3 regions of the Brevibacillus sp. HB1.3 genome follow, and region 3 is predicted to be linked to each of the others. Evidence: predicted binding sites of a transcription regulator. Region 3 holds the regulator's gene; each other region holds the start of a gene.
What was found. Region 3 encodes LexA, which represses DNA repair genes until DNA is damaged. Its sites were predicted from a motif close to CGAACATATGTTCG; they were not measured.
Positions count from the first base shown of each region.

Region 1 (4,813 bases), on a different contig from region 3:
AGGCGGAGTTTATACGAAAAAGACCGTCACAAAAATGTGACGGCCGTGCTTGATGATAGAATAAGGGCGTTTGGAAGAGTAGATTATTTACGATAGAGTGGATAATCAACCTCAGTTGGTACCTGAATCAACACCAGGCGGAGCGGAGCATCCGTTGATGCTGTGTAGATGGCTGTGCTGCTTTCCTCGGAGGAGAGAACGACAAAGTCACCTTTGGTTGCTGGGGTGTGATTCTCGCTGAGAGTTGCTTTCTCTGCAACGCTTCCGTTTCCTTCCACTATGACGACTGCGTGAGCATAACCAGCCGGGAGTTCTTGTGCATACGATTTTCCAGCGGGAATTGTGATATCACTCATCAAGGAATCCGTAACCAACTGAATGGGCGCAGGCGATCCGATGATGTGCTTCACTTGCACTCCATCAACATCCTCAGACGGAAACTCCTCATGATCATACTGATGGTAAGTTGGTGGTTGCTTCGTCGTTTGTGCCAAATGCGGTTCAAACCAGATTTGAAACATTTCCGTATCCTTGCCAAGCTCTTCAGCATGGTACGCGCCGGAACCGGTTTGCATGATCTGTGCGCCGCCTGTCGACACCTCTTGAAGATTTCCGAGCGTGTCTCGATGTCCGACTGTCCCTGTGAGGACATACGACAAAATTTCAAAGCCGGAGTGAGGGTGCAGCGGAATTTCAAATGTCTTCAGTGATTTTGCCCATGCCCAGTAAAAAAGTGGTCCTACCCGTTTGACAACGGAGCCTTCATGAGGGAAGCCAATTGGTTTGTTCTCTACGATTTCACCGTCGCCAAAATGTCCTTTTGCTTGCTCGTTCTTTGTATAGACGCGGATTTCCATCTGATGTTCCTCCCTTAGTACGATTGCTGGCTTACGGGTTGTAAGGAGTTACCATTAAAACAAGATGTATGCACCTGGACCGATCAACGCTACACCAATAACAACTGCCATTAATGTCAGGTTGTATTCGAATCCGTTTTGTGTGACCCAATATCCATTTTGACCGTGTACCTTCAAGATGGCAACCAGCATTGTGAAAGCAAGCAAAATAGCACTTGGCCAGATACCTACGCCTGCGGCAAACATCAGACCACCAACGAGCTCAGACAATCCAGCGACAAAGGCCATCGCTACGCCAGGTTTCACTCCGATGGACTCCAGCCAGCCGCCTGTTCCTTTCAAACCATAACCGCCAAACCAACCAAACAACTTCTGCGTACCATGACCTGCAAACGTCAAACCAATGACCAAACGAATCAACAACAATCCAGTATCCAACACTTTTCATCTCTCCTTAATTGTTTTTAATTAGTATATCTTTATTTTGAGATATTTGTCCAAAAAGGCTGGCGGGCCTTAGAAGGATTCCGCCAGTTTTACTGCTTTTTCTACACCAGCTGCAACGAGCTCAGCTGCTTTGTCTTGGAATTGGTTGTGACCTTCTACGATTACTTCGGTTACATTGCTAACGCCCCAGAAGCCGAGGAGCGTGCGAACGTATTTGTTTGCCATTTCCATCTGAGCCATAGGCCCTTCGGAATAAACGCCACCGCGTGCGCTCAACAGAGCTACTTTTTTGTCGCCCATCAGCCCAACTGGACCTTCAGCTGTGTACTTGAATGTTTTACCTGCTTGGGAGAGGTAATCCATGTACGAGTGCAGAACAGCAGGAACAGTGAAGTTCCACATTGGGAAAGCAAATACGACTTTGTCAGCTGTTGTAAACTGGTTCAGGTATTTGTTAACCAAGTCAGCACGTTTTTGCTCATCAGCAGACAGCTCGATGCCGTTTCCTGCTTTCCACATAGCAGTCAGCATGTCGTTACCGTAATAAGGGAGGTTTTCTGCAAACAGATCCAGCTCAACGATTTCGTCATTTGGATGTGATTCTTTGTATGCTTTCGTGAAAGCTTCGTACAGCTTTACACTTGTAGCCTGCTCAACTGGGCGATCGTTTGCTTTAATAAAAAGTACTTTACTCATGGAAATTTCATTCCCCTTCCGTTTAGTAAGTCACTAACTTTTAATGTGTAAATCTTGATTTTAAGATTATTACGTATCGGATCTTTTGTCAACACTTTTTTGAAAGATAGTGTTGGAGATCGGGGACGGGGACTGCTCTACTAATAAGTAGCTTGAGCAGTGCGTCCCAATTTTTTTAGCAGTTCGATTGCTTGACGCTGTTCTTCTGGTGTGAGACCTTCCATTGCTTTCTCAATTGCGAGTTGATGAGGCGGGAAGATTTCAGACAAAAATTGATGCCCTTTTTCAGTGAGTTCCGCAAAAATGACGCGGCGGTCTGCTGAACAGGGCTTGCGAATGAGCAATTGCTTCTTTTCGAGTTTGTCCACAACGTATGTGATGTTTCCGCTGGAGATCAAAATTTTTTCGCCAATTTGCTGCAATGGTTGAGGACCTTTATGAAATAATACCTCTAGTACACCGAATTCAGTTGGATTTAGTCCATGCTCGCGAATGTGACGATTGGAGTGAGCGGTAACCCAGTTGTATGACCTTGATAAAACGACAAAAAGATCGAGGGGATCATTTCGCAGTGGTTTGTCAGACATATGGACCCTCCTTTACATCTACATCGAAATTTCGATATCTCTAATTTAAGATAATCCTACATGATTGCATTCCTATTTGTCAAATTTAGAAAAAATAAAATGAAAAACACGCTTGTATAAACAGTTGTCTCCGTGATAAACTTTTGTTTGTAAACAAGCTGTGAAAGCGTAACAGAAGAAAGGAGGATGACCGTGGAAAAAGACATGCAGATCCTTCATCATATCCGGCAAAATCCTTTTATCACGCAACAGGAGCTGGCTGATCTGATTGGCATCTCACGTTCGGCGGTAGCTGGCTACATCGCACAGTTGACCAAACGCGGGGAAATCAAAGGACGGGCTTATGTACTTCGTGATGAAGGAATGATTGCTTGTATCGGTGGGGCCAACCTGGACCGCAAAGCACGCGGCAAGCAACAGGTTCGTCTACACTCATCCAATCCCGTAACGATTATGGAATCGTGTGGAGGGGTGGCGCGGAATATCGCGGAGAACCTCGGTCGTCTTGGCTGCAATACGTCCCTCATTACCAGCGTTGGCGAGGACAAAGAAGGCGAGTGGCTCTTGCAGGAGACGAAAAAGCACGGGGTGCACATTAGCCAAGTGTGGAGACTGCCTACACAGCGTACAGGAACGTATACGGCGCTTCTCGATATTGATGGCGAGATGGTTGTTTCCTTGGCGAACATGGATATTTACGATGCTCTTACACCAGAGATGTTCGCAGAAAAATGGTCGCACATTGCAGCAGCCCACGTGGTTTTCATCGATACAAACATTCCGGCGGACTGCTTGGCCTACATCATCGAACGTTGCCGGGAGGAAAACATCCTGCTCTTCGTTGACCCGGTCTCTTCCATCAAAGCAAAGAAGCTCCCACAGCAATTGGACGGAGTAGAAGCGATTTTGCCGAATCGCGAGGAAGCCGAGCTGATGGCTGGCATGAAGATCACGACGATCGAAGAATGCGCCGAGGCTTGCCGCAAGATCAGGGAACGAGGCGTCAAGCACGTCATCGTGACCTTGGGCGAAGAAGGCATTTACTATCAATCCGAGGACGTTGAGGAGCATATGCTTCCATATCCAACAGAAGTAGTAGATGTTACAGGTGCGGGAGATGCGTTCGCGTCAGGACTCTTGTATGGCATTGTAAACGGAGAGTCTTTCCAGAGGGCGTGTCGCCTTGGATTGGCAGCATCCGCTCTGACATTGCAAACAGAGCAGTCCGTATCTCCTCTATTAAAAGCAGAACAATTGGAACTGGCCGTAGAACAATTCGAAAAGGAGCGATAAGAGATGAAACAATATTTGACCTTTACTGAGGAAGTACGCCACGCACTGGAGAACAACCTGCCGGTAGTTGCGCTGGAGACGACGATTATTTCGCACGGTATGCCGTATCCGCAAAACATCGAAATGGCAAAAGAAGTAGAGCAAATCATTCGCGACAACGGTGCTGTACCAGCTACGATCGGGATCATGGACGGCAAAATCAAAATCGGTTTGACTGACAGCGAGCTGGAAGAGTTTGCGACGAACAAAAATGTAGCAAAAGTAAGCCGTCGCGACTTCGCTTACATTTTAGCTAGCGGTAAAATCGGTGCGACTACAGTAGCCGCTACCATGATCGCAGCTGAGATGGCTGGTATCCACATGTTTGCAACTGGCGGTATCGGTGGGGTACACCGTGAAGGCGAAATCACTTGGGACGTATCTGCTGACCTGACTGAGCTGGCGCAAACAGATGTAGCTGTAGTATGCGCAGGTGCGAAATCGATCCTCGATATCGGTCGCACACTCGAATATTTGGAAACGCAAGGTGTTCCAGTTGTGGGCTACCGCACGGATGAATTCCCTTCCTTCTTTGCTCGCAAAAGTGGATTTGGCGTAGACATGCGTATCGATACACCAGAAGAAGTCGGTAAGATGATGAACACTAAATGGGATCTGGGACTCAAAGGCGGTATGATTATCGCGAATCCAGTACCAGAATCTGATGCACTCAACCACGAAGAAATCGAGGCTGTGATCCAAAAAGCACTCGCAGAAGCAAAAGAAAACAACATTGCTGGTAAACAGGTAACGCCATTCATGCTCGATAAAGTGAAAAAGCTGACAGAAGGCAAGAGCTTGGCAACAAATATCGCGCTGGTGAAACACAATGCCGAAGTAGCGGCGAAAATCGCGGTAGCTTATCAGAAAGAAGCGAACCAAGGTAAATAAGAG
Region 1 covers NZ_JABMIT010000013.1:157,178-161,990, reverse strand. The annotation lists gene HPY31_RS24745 (pirin family protein) at 84-857, opposite strand; gene HPY31_RS24740 (DoxX family protein) at 912-1,298, opposite strand; gene HPY31_RS24735 (FMN-dependent NADH-azoreductase) at 1,374-2,000, opposite strand; gene HPY31_RS24730 (MarR family winged helix-turn-helix transcriptional regulator) at 2,141-2,587, opposite strand; gene HPY31_RS24725 (carbohydrate kinase) at 2,780-3,880, shown strand; gene HPY31_RS24720 (pseudouridine-5'-phosphate glycosidase) at 3,884-4,810, shown strand.
Region 1: HPY31_RS24725 (carbohydrate kinase) is a predicted target of LexA. The motif match lies at 2,724-2,737, and genes of this name have one in related genera.

Region 2 (4,813 bases), on a different contig from region 3:
CTCGTCTACCCATTGCTTCGCAAATGCTTCATCATCGATGTAGCCGTGTTCCTTGCAGCGCTGACATATCTCTTCGGCAATCTGCGTAGAAAATCCCTTCTCTACCAAATATGAATGCAGCTGACTGCTTGTCCGTGGGCGTATGCCGAGGTATCGCAAAGCTCCTAAATACGCTTTATGCTTTTCTTCTGCTATCAGGACTTCTCGGCAAAAAGCTTCGTCTAATTCTGTTCCCTTAAACAGGTTGTACTTTACCAGTATGTCTTCATGTACAGTAATGGCATACTCGCCTTCTACATCGATATGGTAGCGTTGCTTTTGTTTGATATCTCGATGAACGGCAGTGATCAGGCCGCTCTTCATGATGAGTCACTCCTTCGCAAAGCTAAAATAACAGCCTGTCTCATCGACAGGCTGCTCTTCCACTCTTCATTACTCCAGATCAAATGTAGGCTCTTCATCTTGCTCTGGGTCATTTTCTGGCTCAATTTCTGGAACAGAGCCAGGGTTCAGACTGAAGTATTCACGCACTTTTGTTTCAATCTGAGAGGCAATATGCGGATTTTCCTTCAGGAAGACCTTCGAATTTTCTCTACCTTGGCCGAGACGCTCTTCGTTGAAGGAATACCAAGCACCACTCTTTTGCACGACATCAATCTCAGAACCGATGTCGAGAATGCTACCTTCTCTGGAAATACCTTCACCGTACATGATGTCCACTTCAGCAACCTTAAATGGTGGAGCCACTTTGTTTTTGACAACTTTGATCTTCGTCTTGCTACCCAGAATGTCGTTACCGACTTTGATAGATTCCGCTTTACGAACATCCAAACGAACACTCGCGTAGAACTTCAAAGCGCGTCCACCTGGCGTTGTTTCCGGGTTACCGAACATAACTCCCACTTTTTCGCGAAGCTGGTTGATGAAGATCGCAATCGTCTTGGACTTATTGATGGCACCAGACAGCTTGCGGAGTGCTTGGGACATCAAGCGTGCTTGCAAACCTACGTGGGAATCTCCCATCTCGCCCTCGATCTCTGCTTTTGGCACGAGTGCCGCAACGGAGTCAACTACGATAATGTCTACTGCACCAGAACGCACCAGTGCTTCCGCGATCTCCAAAGCTTGCTCACCCGTATCTGGTTGGGACAACAGCAATTCGTCGATGTTCACACCCAGCTTTGCAGCGTAAACCGGATCCAAGGCATGCTCAGCATCGATAAACGCAGCCTGTCCGCCTTGTCTTTGCACTTCTGCGATTGCATGAAGTGCTACGGTTGTTTTACCAGAAGACTCTGGTCCGTAAATCTCAATAATCCGTCCACGTGGGAATCCGCCCACACCAAGTGCGATATCAAGAGCAAGCGCTCCGCTCGATACAGTAGAAATCTGAACGTTGGATACTTCCCCCAACTTCATAATGGAACCTTTTCCGAATTGCTTTTCTATTTGACGCAATGCACTCTCCAAAGCTGCGCGACGATCTGACAAATGGTACACACCCTTTCAATTTTTCGCTTCTGTTTTGCTTGTCTTCATCATACCTCGAGACAGAAGTGTTTGCCAAGTATTTTTTACGAACAAATATTCGCATCACAAAAAAGCAGCCATTTCCTGGTTATTCCCAGTGAAATGGCTGCTTTGGAATACTCGCAAATTAGGAACGCTTCGCTCCGCGAGGCTTTGCAGGCTCCAGATTGATTCGTTTTCCGTTGATGCGCGTTTGACGCAGTGACTCATAAACGAATGCCGCTACCTCTTCTGGAACCTCAACAAACGTGAAGTTCTCGAAAATGTCGATGCGACCTACTGATTTTCCTGGGATACCCACAGATTCAGAGATCTCTCGTACCAGGTCCTGTGGCTTCATGTTCGCATTGCGGCCTACGTTCAGGAAGAAACGAACCATGCCTTTTGCGGCACCCGTCTCACCAAAGTTGTACGCTTCTGCTTCCTGCCCTTGTCCTGCTTCGGTGTGGAATGCCAGGTGCAAGGCAGCAGCTGCTACTTTTTCAGCCGGGTATTGACCTACGAGAGCATCCGCTACTTTTTGATACATATCCGCGATAGCATCGCTTTCCAAAAGGCTAGTCAACTGTTCACGCAACTGCTCTTGTTTACGCTCAGCCACTTCCTCCAGGGAAGGAACATTACGAGAGAGCACTTGTGCTTTTGTCTGCTTTTGGATAAACATCATTTGTCTTACTTCACGAGGCGTAACCAACGTCATCGCAATTCCTTTGCGACCTGCGCGACCAGTACGACCAATACGGTGTACGTAGCTCTCAGAGTCTTGTGGAATATCGTAGTTGATTACGTGAGAGACGTTTCCTACGTCGATACCGCGTGCTGCTACGTCTGTCGCAATCAGGAATTCAATCGAGCCCTCACGGAATGCATTCATGACCTTGTCGCGTTGTGCCTGTGATAAGTCGCCATGCAAGCCGTCCGCAAGGTATCCGCGGGATTGCAGCACTTCGGACAACTCATCTACACCACGCTTGGTACGGCAGAAAATGATTCCCAACTCTACATCCTCACTGTCCAGAATACGGCAGAGGCTCTCTACTTTGTTACGGTCAAACACTTTGTAGTATACCTGTTCGATCAATGGCGCCGTTACTTCTTCACGGCTCACCGCGATCGTTTGCGGCTGTTTCATGTAACGGGTAGCCAAGCGCTTGATTTCTGGCGGCATCGTCGCAGAGAATAGCAAGGTTTGACGCTCTTCCGGCATATGTGTGATGATCGTTTCGATATCTTCGATGAAGCCCATGTCCAGCATTTCATCCGCTTCATCCAAAACGAGTGTATGTACGTGATCCAGCTTCAATGTTTTGCGACGCAAGTGGTCCATGACACGGCCAGGGGTACCTACAACGATTTGTACACCTTGGCGGAGTGCACGAATTTGATGTCCGATTGATTGTCCGCCATAGATTGGCAGCGTACGAACCTTGTTGTATTTGGAGATACGCAAGAGCTCTCCTGCTACCTGAATAGCCAACTCACGAGTTGGGGTCAGCACGATCGCTTGTACACGATTGGCAGGCGTAATCTTTTCTACAAGTGGAATCCCGAAGGCAGCAGTCTTACCAGTACCTGTTTGTGCTTGACCAATCAGGTCTCCGCCATCCAGTACTTTTGGAATGCAAGCTGCCTGAATCGGTGATGGCTCCTCGAAGCCCATATCGTGAATCGCTTGCAGAATAGATTTATGTAAAGGAAAATCGGAAAAAATCGTCATAAAAAAAATCACCTTTCTTTTTGCATTTGCAACGCATAAAACAACGCGTATTTAGCGGCACGCCCAACGATTGCATGCCTTCTTCCGGCGAGGCGTAGCTCTTTTACAACTGTGGGTATTCCTTCTGCCGCGATCCCCACGTAAACAAGGCCAACAGGCTTGCCCTCGGAAGGATCGGGTCCAGCCACTCCCGTAACAGAAATCCCGTAAGTAGCTCCCAGCTTTTCTCGTACATGTTCAGCCAGCAATTGAGCTGTTTTCTCACTGACCGCCCCATCCGTTTGCAAAATGGAGTCAGGTACTTCGAGCAGCTGATTTTTCACTTCATTGGTGTAGCAGACTACCCCACCACGAAACACTTGTGAGCTTCCTGGCACAGAGGTAATCAACGAGGCAATCGCTCCACCTGTACAGCTTTCTGCACAAGCAATTGTCTCATTTCTCTTTTTTAACTCAGAAACCAGCACATCATGCAGTGACGAGTTCTCGCCCATCCCGTACATGTACTGACCAACACGGCTGAGAATTTCTTTTTCTACAGGCAAAATCAAGGTTTCCCCTTCTTCGACTGTAGCAGCTCTTGCCGTAATTCGCAGCGTTACTTCGAATTCTTTGGCGTATGGAGCGATCGTTGGATTGTCCTGCTTTTCGATCAGATCAAGCAGTTTTTCCTCCAAAGCGGATTCGCCTATTCCGTAGAACCTGAGTACATGAGAATGAAACACTTGTTTATCGGGAAGCAAATCGGTCAAGTAAGGCATCACGTAATTCTCTACCATTGGATACATCTCACTTGGTGGTCCAGGCAACAGCACGAACGTACTACTGTCATGACGGATCGCCATCCCCGGCGCCATCCCGAAATCGTTGGAGAATACATGGCTGCCAGAAAGCACCAGCGCCTGCTTACGATTGTTCTCCGTCATGACAATCCCACGTTGCGAAAAGAATTTTTCAATTCTCTCCATGGCCTCTGAATTCGTTTCCAATCCAATGCCTACATGCCCCGCCACGGTTTCTTTCGTCAAATCATCTTGAGTCGGCCCTAGCCCACCCGTGAAAATGACGAGATCAGATCGTCCTGATGCCAATCGAATCACTTGTAGCAATCGCTCCGTGTTGTCACCCACAACCGTATGAAAGTAAACTCCCACGCCAATTTCCGCCAGCTTCTGAGAAAGAAACTGTGCGTTGGTATTAGCGATCTGGCCTAGCAAAAGTTCGGTACCTACCGCGATAATCTCCGCTCTCATCTTCCTCATCCATTCTCTTTGAGAGTAGAAAAGCCTCTAAACTAACAGTTTATCACTTGCAAACGCTCAAGAGAAGAGTCTTGTGAAAAAAGAGACCAATACCCGCATTACGAGTATTGGATCACGTTACGATTTTTCGCAAAGTAGTCGTACCCGGAGTAAATCGTGATGATCACCATCGCCCATGTAGCTAATTCGTCGAACGGAATGCCGAAGAACCCAAATGGGAAGTTGCGAATCATGACAGCCGTAATCGCTACGATCTGCACCCATGTTTTCAGTTTGCCCAATGCACTCGCAGCAATTACCTGTC
Region 2 covers NZ_JABMIT010000003.1:557,119-561,931, reverse strand. The annotation lists gene HPY31_RS10395 (RecX family transcriptional regulator) at 1-363, opposite strand, end outside; gene recA (recombinase RecA) at 433-1,491, opposite strand; gene HPY31_RS10385 (DEAD/DEAH box helicase) at 1,658-3,247, opposite strand; gene HPY31_RS10380 (competence/damage-inducible protein A) at 3,256-4,500, opposite strand; gene pgsA (CDP-diacylglycerol--glycerol-3-phosphate 3-phosphatidyltransferase) at 4,608-4,813, opposite strand, start outside.
Region 2: recA (recombinase RecA) is a predicted target of LexA. The motif match lies at 1,578-1,591, and genes of this name have one in related genera.

Region 3 (4,813 bases):
CTTTTTCGTTCACCGTTAAAACAACCTCACTTGCATAACGTGAGAGAAATAGGAGAAAGGGGGATTCTAGCAGGTTGTCACTGAGCACCCAGTTCATGGGGGATATAGAGACCTCGTCACTCGTTTTGAATGGTCTACTAATAAAGTCCCAGAGCCTTTTGTGATCCGGTTGGGGAAGGTAGGTAGTCTGCTTGATAAAGGAATCCCTGTCTATTTGGAACAGCTTTACGTTTAGGCGATTACTACGCTCACATTTTCTCTGTAGGTAAAAATCGCTTACCAGAGGATCAATCTTACTTGTATGTATGACCGATTCGATAAAAGAACTCTTTATATTCGGCTTTAAGTCCTCCAGCCTGATTTCCTCCATCTTTCCATTTGTGCATATTCCCCGTACTTTCGTAAACAGGCTTGTGAAATTGACGGAAGCATACTCTTCTATTTCGGGATCGTTGTGGGCCGGAATCCGATAAGCAGTATGCTCATGAACAACAAAAGGGGCGATGACCCATTGTAGGACGATATCATGGATAAAATCTGGAGGCTCCTGAAGCCCACTTGACTCGAATCTCCTAAATGAGATGTCGACGCTTGTTTCTACCCGAATCTCTCCAGAGGGGAACGGTATCTCTATCAGCCAATCCATATAGGATGTCCTCCTTAATGATCAGTTGCAACACCAGTCGCTGTTTACCCCTTATGATTCCAGGAAGTTGATAGATCTGCTAGCAGATTAATCCTTTCGTAGGAGCTGAACTCTTTGGCGTAATTCCTGTTCGGTCAACGACTCCAATTGCAACAAGGCCTCATACGGATCATCACCCGGAATATGAAAGTATCGAGCAAATGCAGGCTCTGTTTTGAGTCCGTCTTGCTTCAGAGCCCTGATATGTATACAAGCATCCAAGCCCCCTATATCTAACAATCGTGCTTCGATGTCCATATGACGATAAGCATTTTGCTTTTCGACTGCAACTGGTTGAGCAAACAATTCAAACCAAAAGCTAGCTGTGAAAAACGAAATAACGCACGTGGGAATCCCTTTTAGATCGAGTTGTGTCACTTCAAAGCTGGTTAAGCAGCCAAACGCTTTACGAACAACCTGCTCAAACTGATTCAGATCATGACTCTCGCAAATAATATCCAGATCGCTTTGCTCAACATCAATGTCCAATGGGATGGTTCCGGCAAGCACTGGACGGTAATCGGCTAGTACTTCCAGGATATGCGTCTGTTGAATCGCTTCCCACGCCGCTTTTTGGCGCATCGTTCCTCTGCTCAAGTAAGAGAGATCATGCCAATTTTTCATGAAACTACCCCCATGTCTACTTTCTTTTAAAATAGTGTAGACAAAAGTGAATAAGTGCGCAACGAAATTGGTAGTCACTCGTATACCTAAATGAAGGGAGTGTAGTGGATGGAAATACTTTTGTGGGTCGTGGTTGTGTTATTGTTCCTGTTAAGCATCGCAGGAATTTTTTTACCCGTTTTACCTGATACGATCTTGCTGTGGGCGGGCTTTTTGCTCTATCACTTTTTTATTGCAGATCCGGGAGCGGGATTGCCGACATCCTTTTGGTGGGGAATGGTCGTTCTAAGCATTCTGCTTTACGGTGCTGACTTGCTGACGAACATGTACTTCGTGAAAAAGTACGGGGGGTCCAAGTGGTCGTCTATAGCTGCAGCCGCCGGAATTATCCTCGGGATTTTCGTCTTCCCACCGTTTGGTATGCTGATCTTGCCGTTCGTATTCGTCGTTCTCGTAGAGTTGATGGTGCAGAAGCAATCGATGGAGCGAGCAGTGAAAGCGGGAGTAGGCTCACTAATTGGATTTTTGGGCAGTGCGGTCGTAAAAGTCATCTTGCAAGTTACGATGATCATCTGGTTTTTTATCGCCAGATAACATATAGAAAACAAAAGGGACAGCCGAGGCTGTCCTTTTTTACGTGGAAACTAGTGAATGAGGCGATAGACACCAATGACTTTACCGAGAATGGTGACATGCTCCAGAATGATCGGTTCCATCGTGGCATTTTCCGGTTGGAGACGGAAGTGGTTCTTTTCTTTGAAAAATCTTTTGACGGTCGCTTCATCTTCTTCTGTCATGGCTACGACAATGTCACCGTTGTTCGCTACGTGCTGTTGGCGAACAATGACGTAGTCTCCGTCGAGAATCCCAGCATCAATCATACTATTCCCGGAGACGCGCAGCATGTAGACCTTGTCGGAAGTCACGATATTGTCTGGAAGTGGGAAGTATTCTTCCACATCCTCAATGGCTGTAATGGGCTGTCCAGCTGTTACTTTTCCGATTACTGGCACACGGACGACAGAGTCTTCGAAATTGTCTTGAAAACGATCTTCATCTGAAAGCAATTCGATGGCGCGAGGTTTGGTAGGATCTCGACGAATGAGGCCTTTTTTCTCTAAGCGTGCCAAATGACCATGTACTGTTGAGCTGGAAGCGAGTCCGACAGCCTCTCCAATTTCACGTACAGAAGGCGGATATCCTTTATCACGAACTTCCTTTCGTATGAACTCGATGATGGCTTGTTGTCTACTCGATAATTTTGACATAGAAAGACACCCCTGATTCCTCGAACATATTTTCCTATATTATACCATGGGAGCTTGCGTTCGACAAACATAAGTTCGTTTCGTTGTTGACATGAACATATGTTCTCATTTATGATGAGCTTACAAGAGAACAGAACGTATGTTTGTAAGGAGGCCATTATCATGAATTCATCGACAGTACGTAATCGTTTTGAGAAGAAAGAAGAACGTCGTGTTCGTTTTGGTATCACGAGAGGTCAAGCACTCTTGTTTCTTATTACATTTACTCTCTTTTTTTACTTATTGACCGAACTAGTGTTTGCTGCTTCGCCAATGGACGAGCCACAAGGCATAGAAGTAATCGTACAATCCGGAGATAGTCTATGGTCGTTAGCCGTTCGCTACTCAGATCAGCATACGGATGTGCGTGACTATATCATAGAAATCAAGGAAGCGAACGGTTTGGATAGCAACTGGATTTACCCGGGTCAGACTCTGATCATGCCTGATATGCCGTAAGTGTTCGGCTGTCTTGCGGGATTATTCGAATATGGTATAATGAAGCGGCACTACTACAGAGTGGGAGGAACCAGCAGTGGTATCTGACGCAGAAATTAAACGCATTAATGAATTGGTCAAAAAATCTCGCGAAGAAGGTTTAACCGAAGAGGAAAAGCTCGAGCAAAAAGCATTGCGCCAAAAGTACATTGACGCCGTTAAGCTTTCACTGAGAGCAAATTTGGATTCCATCCGTTATGTGGAAGACCTTGAAGAAAATAAGCCAAAACAGTAAGATAACAATTACTGATACGACAGACATCCTCGCTTGACGCTAGGGTGTCTTTTTCTGTGACATACATAACGCTTTGATTGCCAGGGGGGAAAGCGATGGCGTGGATAGCTGTGGCGGTTGGCGGAGCAGTTGGCTCTCTAGTGCGCTACCTATTGTCTTTACTCGCAAATCAGCCGGAATGGCCGTGGGGAACCTGGATCGTCAATGTTTGTGGATCCTTGATCATTGGCATCTTGTTCGTGCTAGGGAAAGAACGGGGCATTTTATCTCCAACACTCTATCTCTTATTTGCAACGGGTGTCATGGGAGGATTTACGACTTTCTCTAGCTTCTCCTTGGAAGTGGTCACTTTTTGGGGAGAAGGACATCTGTTGCGGGGCACTTTATATGCCCTTCTCAGTTTGGGAGTCGGTCTACTTTCATGTGCTGTTGGAATATGGCTGGCCAGGCAATGGGCCTGATACGTTCAAAGACACGATACATGTGAGGGGGAATGAAGGTGAGTACACAGCATCGTGATTATGAGTTGGAACAAAAAAAGCTGGATGAAACCATTTCAGCTATTGATGAAGAAATGGAGCAGATTCGCAATGAAATTCGCGAGGCAACTGATGACTATGTGAAACAGGTCGTTAACTCTAAAAAGGCAAAGGATTTGCGCTACCTGGAAGATCAGGGGCGAGAGAAGCCTTATTTCGGCAGAGTGGACTTCTTGAAGGATGAAATCTACGAGCTGGATCAGGTCTACATAGGAAAACGGGGAATTGTACGCAGCGATACATTTGATTCTGTCGTCGTGGATTGGCGTGCGCCTATCGCCAGTCTTTATTATTCCGGTGAGAGCAAAGACGCGTTTTATCGGATGGGGCGCGAGATCGTTCGTGGTGAAGTTCGATTAAAGCGTAATTTTGCAATTGAAGACGGAAAGATCGTCGGCATCTATGATGGAGCGGTAAAGGAAACGATTAACCGCGAAATGGGACATCCTGACGAGTTTTTGCAGGAGGGCTTCATCGATGAATTTTTGGCAGCCAATCTGAATCAGGCGAACGATAGCAGGCTAAAAGACATCGTCGCTACCATTCAATCCGAGCAAAATGATATTATTCGGGCGGAAAAAGAACGGCCGATTGTCGTGCAAGGCGTCGCGGGGAGCGGAAAAACGACCATTGCCCTGCACCGACTCTCCTATTTGATTTATAACTTCCAGGATTCCATGATGTCCAAAAAATTCATGGTGTTTGCACCAAACCGGATGTTTCTTACCTATATATCCGAGGTTTTACCTGAGCTGGGAGTCGAAGACGTTCAACAGTCTACCTTTGTAGATTGGGCAGCGCGTCTTGTGAAGCCTCTGCTGCCAAAAGGATGGAGAATCGTGAGTCCTGATAAGCCTCTTCAATTGTTCTTCGAAGAGGGACAGGATGAGCGCCAGCAAGAAATGACGCGAAACAGGCTTCGCTT
Region 3 covers NZ_JABMIT010000010.1:23,105-27,917, forward strand. The annotation lists gene HPY31_RS21275 (hypothetical protein) at 1-646, opposite strand, end outside; gene HPY31_RS21280 (DUF4269 domain-containing protein) at 734-1,309, opposite strand; gene HPY31_RS21285 (DUF456 domain-containing protein) at 1,418-1,903, shown strand; gene lexA (transcriptional repressor LexA) at 1,954-2,577, opposite strand; gene yneA (cell division suppressor protein YneA) at 2,740-3,075, shown strand; gene HPY31_RS21300 (DUF896 domain-containing protein) at 3,152-3,349, shown strand; gene crcB (fluoride efflux transporter CrcB) at 3,445-3,810, shown strand; gene HPY31_RS21310 (HelD family protein) at 3,849-4,813, shown strand, end outside.